2 regions of the Vulgatibacter sp. genome follow, and region 1 is predicted to be linked to the other one. Evidence: riboswitches for the same ligand, from Rfam matches in the RefSeq annotation. Region 1 holds a riboswitch; the other holds the start of a gene.
The links. Region 1 has a riboswitch for cobalamin ahead of ACESMR_RS06925 (ribonucleoside-diphosphate reductase subunit alpha). Riboswitches for the same ligand answer to the same signal wherever they lie in the genome.

Region 1 (5,183 bases):
TTTGCAGCAGCTTGAAGGCCACCGCCACGAGGAGCGCGAGGAGGATGCCGAGGATCGCCCAGCCGACGAAGTCGGGGGCGGGGGCCTGCACCGGGGCCGTGCCCTCCTCGGCGGTGGTGGGCGCCGGCGCCGCTGGGCCCGGGCCAGCCGGCGCACCTGCCGGCGTGTCCGGAGCGGGGACGTCGGGGCGCGGCGGCGCCTGCGGAGCGTCGACCTGTACGAGCGGTGCGGAAGCGGCCTCGGGCATCGGGAGCGTCCTCAAGGTAGGTCGGACCGGGCGTTATAGGAGGCGGGGCGTTGGGTGTCAAAGCCGCAGAACGTCGAGCGTTTTTGGGCTCGGGGCGGCAGTTGCCGCGCGGCGGCTTCCCCCGGCGGTGCGGTGCACGTAAAGTGGAGGTCGTCTGCACGGGGGGAGGCCATGCGCCGGCTCGTTCTTCTGTTGCCGCTGCTCGGTGGCGGCTGCGATCTGATCGGCTTCGGGCCGGAGATGGAGGGCGGCTGCTTCCGCACCGACGAGGAGGGCGTGCGGCGGGAGGTCTCGTGCTCGAGCCTATATGAGGACGAGGAGCCGATTGTTGCGCCGGATCTCGGCTACCAGGATCGGCGGATCCAGCTCACCGTGGCCGGCCAGCACCTGCGTCTCGCCGCAGGTGACGCCGACGAGGACGGGAGCGACGATCTGCTCGTCGCCGGCGACGTGCAGAAGCTCTACCGGATCGAGCGGGAGATGCTCACCGGCCTGCCCCTCGAGAGCGGGGAGGGCTGGAGCATCGACGGCTGGCTTGCGCCGCAGGTCGGCGACGTCGACGGCGACGGCCACCTCGATCTCTTCGCGAGGAAGTGGGGCGCGGAGCTCTACGGCTCGTCGGGGCTGATGCGCGGCAACGGTGCCGGTGGCTTTGCCGCGCCGGTGCCGCTCCTCGAGAAGGTGGAGGCGCTGGGGCCTGCGCCGTTCTCCGCGTTCGAGCGGCTGGAGCTGAGCGACGTCGACGGCGACGGGCGGGCCGATCTGCTCGGGCTCTACGGGAGCTGGTACTTCACCTGGGCCCGTGGTCTCGAGGGCGGGGGCTTCGCGCAGCCGGAGGCGTGGCTGGAGCCCTACGACGTGCAGGCGTTCCGGCCGAGGCAGCGTCCCACCTTCGCGTCGGGCGACCTCGACGGCGACGGCAGGCACGACGTGGTCTTCGGTGGGCACGGGGGGCTGGTGACGATCCTGGGGGCGGCGGACGGCTTCGGGGCGACGGTCACCTCGCAGCTCGGCGATCCCGGCTTCCTCCATGGCATCAGCCTGCTCGCCGACGTGGACGGCGACGGCCACCTCGACGCGGTGGTCGCGCCGATCAAGGAGGACGGCTACGGCATCCCCGAGACCTGGGTGCATCGGGGCGACGGCAGGGGCGGCTTCGAGCGGTGGCAGACGATCCACGAGCGCCGGGCGGGCTTCGGCCACGCCGCCGATTTCGACGGCGACGGGCGGGCCGATCTCTTCGCCGGCATGCACAGGAACCGGGTCGAGGCGCTGGGCTGGGACGGGACGGGGTGGAAGCTGGTCTTCGCCGCCACCGGCACCGACGACGAGTTTCTCCGCTACGTCTACGACATCGCCGTCGGCGATTTCGACGGCAACGGCTTCGTGGACGTGGCCTGGGCCACCTCCATCCCCGACGACTACGAGCGCTGCACGCTCGAGGTCGCCCTCGTCTCGCGGGACGAGGGGCCTTAGAGCGCCGGCCGATCGGTGAGCGAAGCTCCGTTGACAAGGCGACGCCTCGCCCCCTAGCTTGGCCCCCGTCGTCGGTGCCGAAGGCCGAGCAAGGGCCGGAGGCTTCGAAAGGGAACCCGGTGGAAAACCGGGACTGCCCCCGCAGCGGTGAGTGGGAACGAACGTCGCCATCGAGCACTGGCCTCTTTTCGAGGCTGGGAAGCGGCGACCAGTAGGAGTGGCTCTTTTCGGAGCCGCACGCCCACGAGTCCGAAGACCTGCCGGCGATGCGCCCGCGCGTGACGCGCGTGCGCTGACCTGGGCCTCGTGGGGAGGCCGGCAGGCCGGCAGCGCGTGCTCTCCCACGCCTCGTTTCCGTCCCGCTGCGCCCTTTTCCTGCAAGGCCCGTTTCCCGGCGACCGACGGGGTCGCCTTTCGGGTGCAGCATGCAGGCGATGACGGATGGAGCCCCCGCGGTGACGATGCGGGTGCGCAAGCGGGACGGAAGCCTCGAGCCGGTGGAGCTCGAGAAGATCGTGCGGCGGGTGCGGCGCTGCAGCGACGGGCTGGAACACGTCGATCCGCTGCGGGTGGCCACGCGCACCGTGAGCGGCCTCTACGACGGCGCCACCACCCGCGAGCTCGACCAGCTCTCGATCCAGACCGCGGCGGCGCTCACCGCCGAGGAGCCTGGGTACGCGCGCCTCGCTGCGCGGCTCCTCTCCGTCTTCGTCGAGGAGGAGGTCCGGGGGCAGGGGATCGAGAGCTTCTCCGCGTCGATCGCCCATGGCCACGAGCTCGGGCTCGTGGCGCCGCGCCTCGCCCGCCTGGTGGCGGCGCACGCGGAAGCGCTCGACGCGGCGATCGATCCGGCGCGGGATCGCCACTTCGAATATTTCGGCCTGCGCACCCTCGCCGATCGCTACCTCCTTCGCCATCCGCACAGCCGCGCGGTGATCGAGACGCCGCAGCAATTCTTCCTCCGCGTGGCGGTGGCGGTGAGCGACAGCATCGAGGAGGCGATCCGGCTCTACGGGCTCTTCTCCCGGCTCGAATACCTGCCGAGCTCGCCCACGCTCTTCAACGCGGGGACGAGCCACGAGCAGCTCTCCTCGTGCTTTCTCCTCGATTCGCCCGACGACAGCCTCGAGGCGATCTACGCGCGCTACCGCGACATCGCTCTGCTCTCGAAGTTCTCCGGCGGCATCGGCGTCGCCTGGCACCGCGTGCGCTCCGCGGGATCGCTGATCCGCTCCACCAACGGCCACTCCAACGGCATCGTCCCCTGGCTCAAGACCCTCGACGCGTCGGTGGCGGCGGTGAACCAGGGCGGCAAGCGCAAGGGCGCCGCGTGTGTCTACCTCGAGCCCTGGCATGCAGACGTGGAGGATTTCCTCGAGCTCCGCGACAACACCGGGGACGGAGGGCGGCGGGCCCATCATCTCAACCTCGCCAACTGGATCCCCGATCTCTTCATGCGGCGGGTCGAGGCGGGTGGGCGGTGGTCGCTCTTCGATCCCGCCACCGTGCCCACGCTGCCGGACCTTTGGGGCGAGGCCTTCGACCGCGCCTACGAGGCGGCGGAGGAGGCGGGGCTCGCGGTGCGCACCGTCGATGCACGGGAGCTCTTCGGCAGGATGATGCGGACGCTGGCGCAGACCGGGAACGGCTGGATGACGTTCAAGGATCCGTGCAACGCGCGCTGCAACCAGGTGGGCGAGGGGCGGACGGTGCACCTCTCCAACCTCTGCACCGAGATCGTCGAGGTCACCGGCGGCGGGGAGGTGGCGGTCTGCAACCTGGGGTCCGTCAACCTCGGCCGGTTCGTGGCGGGGGGTGCCTTCGACTTCGCGCGGCTCGAGGAGACGGTGCAGGTGGCGGTGCGCCAGCTCGACAACGTGATCGATCGCAACCTCTATCCGGTCCCCGAGGCGGCGCGATCGAACCAGCGCTGGCGTCCGGTGGGGCTGGGGGTGATGGGGCTGCAGGACGTCTTCTTCCAGCTCGGCCTGCCCTTCGACGGGCCCGAGGCCCGGGCGCTGTCGCGGCGGATCGCCGAGTCGATCTACCTGGCGGCGCTCTCCGCCTCCTGCGATCTGGCGGCGGAGCGCGGCGCCCATCCGGCCTTCGGCGAGACCCGGGCTGCGGCGGGGCAGCTGCAATTCGATCTCTGGGGCGCGGAGGCGAGCGATCTGCGCTGGGCGGGGGTGCGCGCGCGCATCGACGAACACGGCCTGCGCAACTCGCTGCTGGTGGCGATCGCGCCCACCGCGACGATCGCCTCGATCGCCGGTTGCTACGAATGCATCGAGCCGCAGGTCTCCAACCTCTTCAAGCGGGAGACCCTCTCCGGCGAGTTCCTCGTGATCAACCGCTACCTGGTCGAGGAGCTGCGCGGGCGCGGGCTCTGGACCGAGGCGGTCCGCAACCGGATCAAGCTGGCGGAAGGATCGGTGCAGGGGATCGAGGAGATCCCCGCGGCGGTGCGCGCTGTCTACCGCACCGCCTGGGAGCTGCCGATGCGATCCCTCATCGACATGGCGGCGGAGCGCGGCCCCTTCGTCGACCAGAGCCAGTCGCTCAACCTCTTCGTCGAGAGCCCGAGCATCGGCGTGCTCTCCTCGATGTACCTCTACGCCTGGAAGCGGGGTTTGAAGACCACCTACTACCTGCGCTCGCGACCGGCGACGCGGATCGCCAAGGCGACCGTGGCGCCAGCTGCTGCGGCTTCTGCGGTGGCGTGCTCCCTCGAGAACCCCGAGAGCTGCGAGGCCTGCCAGTGAGGCTCCTCGATCCCGGCATGAAGCTCACCCTGCGGCCGATGGCCTACCCGCAATTCTACGAGATGTACAAGGCCGCCATCGCCAATACCTGGACCGTCGAGGAGGTCGACTTCGCCACCGACCTCGTCGATCTGCGCAGCAGGGTCACGCCTGGCGAGCGCCACCTGATCCACCGGCTGGTGGCCTTCTTCGCCACCGGCGATTCGATCGTCGCCAACAACCTGGTCCTGAACCTCTACCGCCACATCAACGCGCCCGAGGCGCGGATGTACCTGTCGCGCCAGGTCTACGAGGAGGCGCTGCACGTGCAGTTCTACCTCACGCTCCTCGACACCTACGTGCCCGACCAGGCCGAGCGCGCCGCTGCTTTTGCCGCTGTGGAGCAGATCACCTCGATCCGCGCCAAGGCCTCGTTCTGCATGCGCTGGATCGACTCCATCCACGGCGTGGAGCGACTCGGGAGCGCTTCCGAGCGGCGGGCGTTCCTGCGCAACCTCATCGCCTTCGCCTGCTGCGTCGAGGGGCTCTTCTTCTTCGCCGCGTTCGCCTACGTCTACTTCCTCCGCTCGCGCGGGCTCTTCCACGGCCTCGCCTCCGGTACCAACTGGGTCTTCCGCGACGAGAGCGCCCACATGGCCTTTGCGCTCTCGGTGATCGAGACCGTGCGGCGGGAGGAGCCTTCCCTCTTCGACGCGGGG
Region 2 (5,183 bases), on a different contig from region 1:
GGCGCTCGGCCTCGAGGGTGAGCAGCCGGCTGTACGATCGCTCCCGCAGCGATCCGTAGAGCAGAAGGATGCGAGGCCGGTGCACCAGGTGCCGTGCCGGGGCGAGCCTCTCCTGCGAGGGGATCTCGAGATCCGCAGGCGAAACATTGGGCATCTGATTCGTCATGGCTTCCTCCAGTGGCGATGTCGGGTGGAATGCGGGCCGGCACGCGGCGGGCCGGGTCGAGGAGGACGAGCGCTGCAGGTCCGACCGATGCGCCCAGCCCCAGCACGGCGAACGCGACGCTCCAGCCCTGCGCCGTTTCCGAGCCGAAGCGATGCAGGACGATCCCGAAGGCGAGCGGTCCGGCGAACGCGCCTGTGAAGCCGACCGTCGAATAGAACGCCATCGTCGTTCCGCGCAGCGCGGGATCCGCCCCGCGGACCAGACTCGATGTGAGGGCCCCCGAGTCCGCTGCGGCCAAAGCTCCGTAGACGAGAAGCAGCGCAAGCAGAACCCACGACGGCACGCCGCCGGCAACGATCCCGAGTGCGCAGCCGAGAAGCGCCGAGGCGGACATGATGCCGACGACCAATCGTCGCCAGCCGAGGCGCTCGGCGAGCTCGTTTCCCGCGAGGCTCGCCGGCAGCAGCAGCAGCGTAAGCGCCGCGGCGATCACCGTCGGATCGGGTCGAAGGGCATCGTCCGGCCGCTGGGCGTAGGCGAAGGCCAGGAAGCCCACGACCCACGACCAGAGCCCGAAGAGCTCGAAGTTGTGCGCCGCATAGGCGATCGCGCGGGCCGTGGCCGATCGGTCCTGCAGCACGAGCTTCCATCTCGAAAACGCGTTCTGGAGCAGCTGCGTGCGCACCGGCGCAGCGCCGTTCGAGCCGCCAACGAGGACGGCGATCGCCACGAACGAAAGCGCCGGCCCGATCGCAGCCAGGCCGAAAGCCCAGCGCCAGCCGAGCTGCTGGCCGATCGACCCGACGAAGAGAAACGAGGCGCTGGTCCCGAGTGCGTAGCAGCCCGTATAGAGCGCGATCGCCCGCGATTGGAACGCAACGCCGACCCGCTCGCCCAACAGCCGGAGACCCGGCATGTAGGTGCCGGCGAGGCCCGCGCCCATCAGGAGCTGTGCGACGGCGGCGGTCCCGGGGCCGCGGACCGCCAGAGCATAGAGGAGCGCGCCCGCCATGCTTCCACACGCGGCGCCCAGGTAGATCCTTCGCGCGCCATAGCCGTCGGTGGCCGAAAGAAGGATGGGTACGGCGAGCGCATAGCCGCCGTGAAACGCGCCGACGATCCAACCGGCCTGCGAAGGCGAGAGCGACCACGCGGCACGGAGCTCGGGAAGTTGGCCGATGAAGCCGGCGTGTCCGAGCATGCCGACCACCTGTGCGGCGCAAAGGCCGGTGATCAGCGCGCGCTCGTTCATTCTCGCCTCCGCTCGCCTGTCGAGGTCCAACCAGCTCGCTGGCGACCACCTCGCTGAACTGGTTGAATCACTCAACCATCGGACCAGGAAAAATCGGGTAGCTCGCCCGATGGCGAATTTACGTGGGCCGCAGGCCCTGCACGGCTCGCTGAAGAACGCGCAGTGCATCGAGGACCTCGGCCCGCCTACTTGGATCGATGGCAGCGAGCAGCGCCTGGCGCTGCGGGATCGTTTCCGCTTCGATCCGTTCCACGAGGCGCTCGCCCGCTGGCAGGAGACGAACGCAGCAGAACCGCGCGTCGTCGTGAAGGTCCCGTACGCGCTCCACGTACCCCTTCTTCTCGAGGCGGTCGATGATCCGCGTTGCGCCGCTCTTGCTCACGCCCAGGTCCTGCACGAAATCCTGGATCGCGGGCAGCCCTCGCTCGCTGGTCGCGCGCAGCGCCCGGTATTCCGAGAGCGTGATGTCGTGACAACACACCTGCTCTTCGCTCTGCATACCGAGCAGATGCACCAGAGCCGCGAGCACCTCGTTCAGCTCGCGCGCCTGGGCCACGGGAATCCTGGATGCACCGGTCATGCGTCGACACCCACATGGTTGCTTGAGTCAACCAAACGTAGAGAGAGGGCGGTTCGCTGTCAAGCGCGGCTGCGCGGGTACCGCGCCCGGCAGCGCCGCATGCACCGGGGGCCGCTGGCACGCCCGCTTGACTGCCGGCCGGGCGCGCGACTAGGTTGCGCGCCGGACGGAAAGCCGTGGGTGCCCGTGGAAGACACGGGAAAAGGGAAGCCGGTGTGATTCCGGCGCGGTCCCGCCACTGTAACCGGGCGAAGAGATCCCCAGCGTAGCGGCCACTCTCCCTTGGGAGGGGAAGGCCGGGGGTCTCGCAGGGCGAAGAAGCCCCTGCACCCGGGAGCCAGGAAACCTGCCCGCGGCCAGTCGAGGAGAGAGCTCGTCCCCGGTGCGATGGTCGCGCCGGCGCTCCCTCCGAAGCGGCGAAGAGCCGCGTTCGCGACCCCGCGCGAGAAGGGGCTGCGAGGTGGAAATGCTGGCCCTTCGGCCCGGCCTCCGCAGGCGCACGAGCCTGCGCGGATGGCCCTGCCCTCATGTCCTCGCAGCGGCGCTCCTCGTCGCTCCCGCCGTCGCCGCCGGCGAGGAGGACGTGCGCCTGGGAACCGTGACGGTGACCGCCGACGCGGAGGCGCCGCCCCCCGAACCCACCGTCGCCGAGGAGCCCACCGGCTTCGGCACGGTGGTCGAGACGAAGGACTTCGCGGGGCAGCAGATCGATGTGGCGGATCTGCTCCTCCACGCGCCGGGCACGCGGATCCACCGGGCCCCTGGCGGCGCCACCCTGAGGCTCCGCGGCAGCTCGTCGGAGCAGTCGTTGGTGCTCCTCGACGGCATCGCCCTCAACGCCGCTGCGGGCGGCGGCGTCGACCTGCGCACCATTCCCGCAGCGCTCCTCGAGCGCATCACCGTGCTGCGCGGCAACGAGGGCGCCCGCTACGGCTCCGGCGCCCTGGGCGGCGCCGCCCTCCTCGAGACCCGCGCCCTGCGCGACGAGGTCGGCGGCTCGGTCCGACTCTCCGCCGGATCGTTCGATTCCTATGCGGTCGACGGCGCTGCCTGGGGCGGCACCGGCGCGGCGACGGGCTTGGCGGCGATCACGTACCGCGACACCAGCGGCGCCTACGAGGGGCTCTACGATCCCACCCCGGAGGCCAACCCCGGCGACAGGACCCGCCGCACCGTCGAGAACAACGACGCCACCGACCTGAGCGCCCTGCTCAAGGGCCGCCTCGATCTCGGCGAGGGAACCGTTATCCACGCCCTCGCCCTGGGGAGTCTCGGCAGCAGGGGGCTCGCCGGGACCTATTACTTCCCCGACGATCACCGCAGGGACGAGTGGCGCCTCCTCACCGCGCTTCGGATCGAGGGCGATCCCCACGCGGACGTGCGCCTCTTCGGCGGCGTCGAGCTGCGGCACGACGAGGTGGCGGTCTGGTCCGACCGCCCCGCCTGCGGCGTCCTCTGCCAGCCCTTCACCGACGACGCCGGCAAGCCCTGGCAGATCGAGAACGTGCTCCTCGCCCGCACCGGCGCCGAGCTGGCGCCCACCGGCTGGACGCTCCTCCACGCGGAGGTGGCGCTCGGCAGCGAGTGGCTGCGGAGCCCCTACCATGCCGATCGCCAGCGGGAGCGGGTCGCCCTCTCCCTCGGCGACGAGCTCTACCTCGGCAGCAGCGTCACCGTCGCGCCGGCGCTGCGCTGGGAGAAGGTGGGCAAGCACGAGGGTCTCTCGCCGCGGATCGGCGTGGCCTGGCGGCCCCTCGAGGCGATCGAGCTCCGCAGCAACTGGGGCCGCACCTTCCGGGCCCCGAGCCTGGGTGAGCTCTACTTCGAGCAGGCCGGCGTCAAGGCCAACCCCGCGCTCGATCCGGAGTCCGGCTGGACCGTGGACGGCGGCGCGGTGCTCCGGCTCCCCCGGACGCTGGTGCAGCTCACCGGCTTCTACTCGCGAATCGAGGACCTGATCCTCTACGAGCTGGCAGGGGCGATGGTGAGCAAGCCGGCCAACTTCGACGACGCCGAGATCCGCGGCGGCGAGGTGGAGCTCTCGCTGCAGCCGCTGCGGCAGCTCACCGTCGGCGGCAGCTACAGCCTCGCCCAGACCCGCAACCTCCGCGACGCGCCGCACATCTGGAAGAAGGAGCTGCCCTACCGCCCCGCGCACCGGCTCCACCTCCGAGCCGTCTACCGCGCGGACGGCTACGAGGCCTTCGCCTCGGCGAGCCACCAGTCGGAGCAGTTCATCAACCGCACCAACACGTTCGCGCTCCCCGAGGCCACCACCGTCTCGGCCGGCGCCGGCGTGCGCCTCGTCAGCCTTCCCTGGACCCTCTGGCTCTCCGGCCAGATCGACAACGCCTTCGACGCGCCGCTGGTGGATCAGCTGGGTTACCCCCAGGCCGGCAGGGCGTTCACGCTCACGCTTCGCGCCCAGTCGCCGGAGGGCGGCGCGCGCAGCAGCATGGAGAACAACGAATGAAGACGCTCGTGCGGCTGCTGCCGCTCCTCTGCATCGCCCTGCTCGCCGGCTGTGACGACGGCGAGCCCGTCTGCGCCTCGGACGTCTACTGCGACGGCCAGTGCACCGACGTCGGCCTCGACAAGACCAATTGCGGCGGCTGCGGCAACGTCTGCGGCACCGGCCTCGAGTGCGTCGACGGCGCCTGCGTCTGCGCCGGCGGCGAGGCGCTCTGCGGCGGCAGCTGCGTCGTCGTGGCCCAGGACGAGCGCCACTGCGGCGGCTGCGACAACACCTGCGGCACCGCCCAGCTCTGCACCGACGGCGCCTGCACCTGCACCGGCGACGAGACCGCCTGCGGCACATCGTGCGTCGACACGCAGAGCGACGTGCGCAACTGCGGCGCGTGCGGCACCACCTGCGGCACCGGCGAGATCTGCGAGGCGGGGGCCTGCGTAACCGGCGCCTGCACCGGCCTCGAATGCGACGTGGAGGGCACCATCCTCTGCATCGATCCCATGACCGACGAGGACAATTGCGGCGCCTGCGGCACCATCTGCGGCGCAGGCGAGACGTGCACCGACGGCGCCTGCGTCTTCACCTGCGCCGAGGGGATCGCCTGCGAGGTCGCAGGATCGATGCAGTGCGTGGACGATCGCACCGACGAGCAGAACTGCGGCGGCTGCGGCGTGGTCTGCGGCGGCGGCACCTCCTGCCTCGGCGGCGTCTGCGC

Region 2: another riboswitch for cobalamin. It lies ahead of ACESMR_RS12260 (TonB-dependent receptor plug domain-containing protein); the one in region 1 lies ahead of ACESMR_RS06925 (ribonucleoside-diphosphate reductase subunit alpha).

Annotation. Positions count from the first base shown of each region.
Region 1 is NZ_JAWLCN010000002.1:708,200-713,382, reverse strand. Features, by position in the region: gene ftsY (signal recognition particle-docking protein FtsY) at 1-247, opposite strand, end outside; gene ACESMR_RS06930 (FG-GAP repeat domain-containing protein) at 419-1,723, shown strand; cobalamin riboswitch at 1,779-2,003, shown strand; gene ACESMR_RS06925 (ribonucleoside-diphosphate reductase subunit alpha) at 2,158-4,485, shown strand; gene ACESMR_RS06920 (ribonucleotide-diphosphate reductase subunit beta) at 4,482-5,183, shown strand, end outside.
Region 2 is NZ_JAWLCN010000004.1:247,223-252,405, forward strand. Features, by position in the region: gene arsH (arsenical resistance protein ArsH) at 1-166, opposite strand, end outside; partial or broken gene ACESMR_RS12250 (MFS transporter) at 354-1,586, opposite strand; gene ACESMR_RS12255 (MarR family winged helix-turn-helix transcriptional regulator) at 1,537-1,998, opposite strand; cobalamin riboswitch at 2,160-2,367, shown strand; gene ACESMR_RS12260 (TonB-dependent receptor plug domain-containing protein) at 2,465-4,471, shown strand; gene ACESMR_RS12265 (MXAN_6577-like cysteine-rich protein) at 4,468-5,183, shown strand, end outside.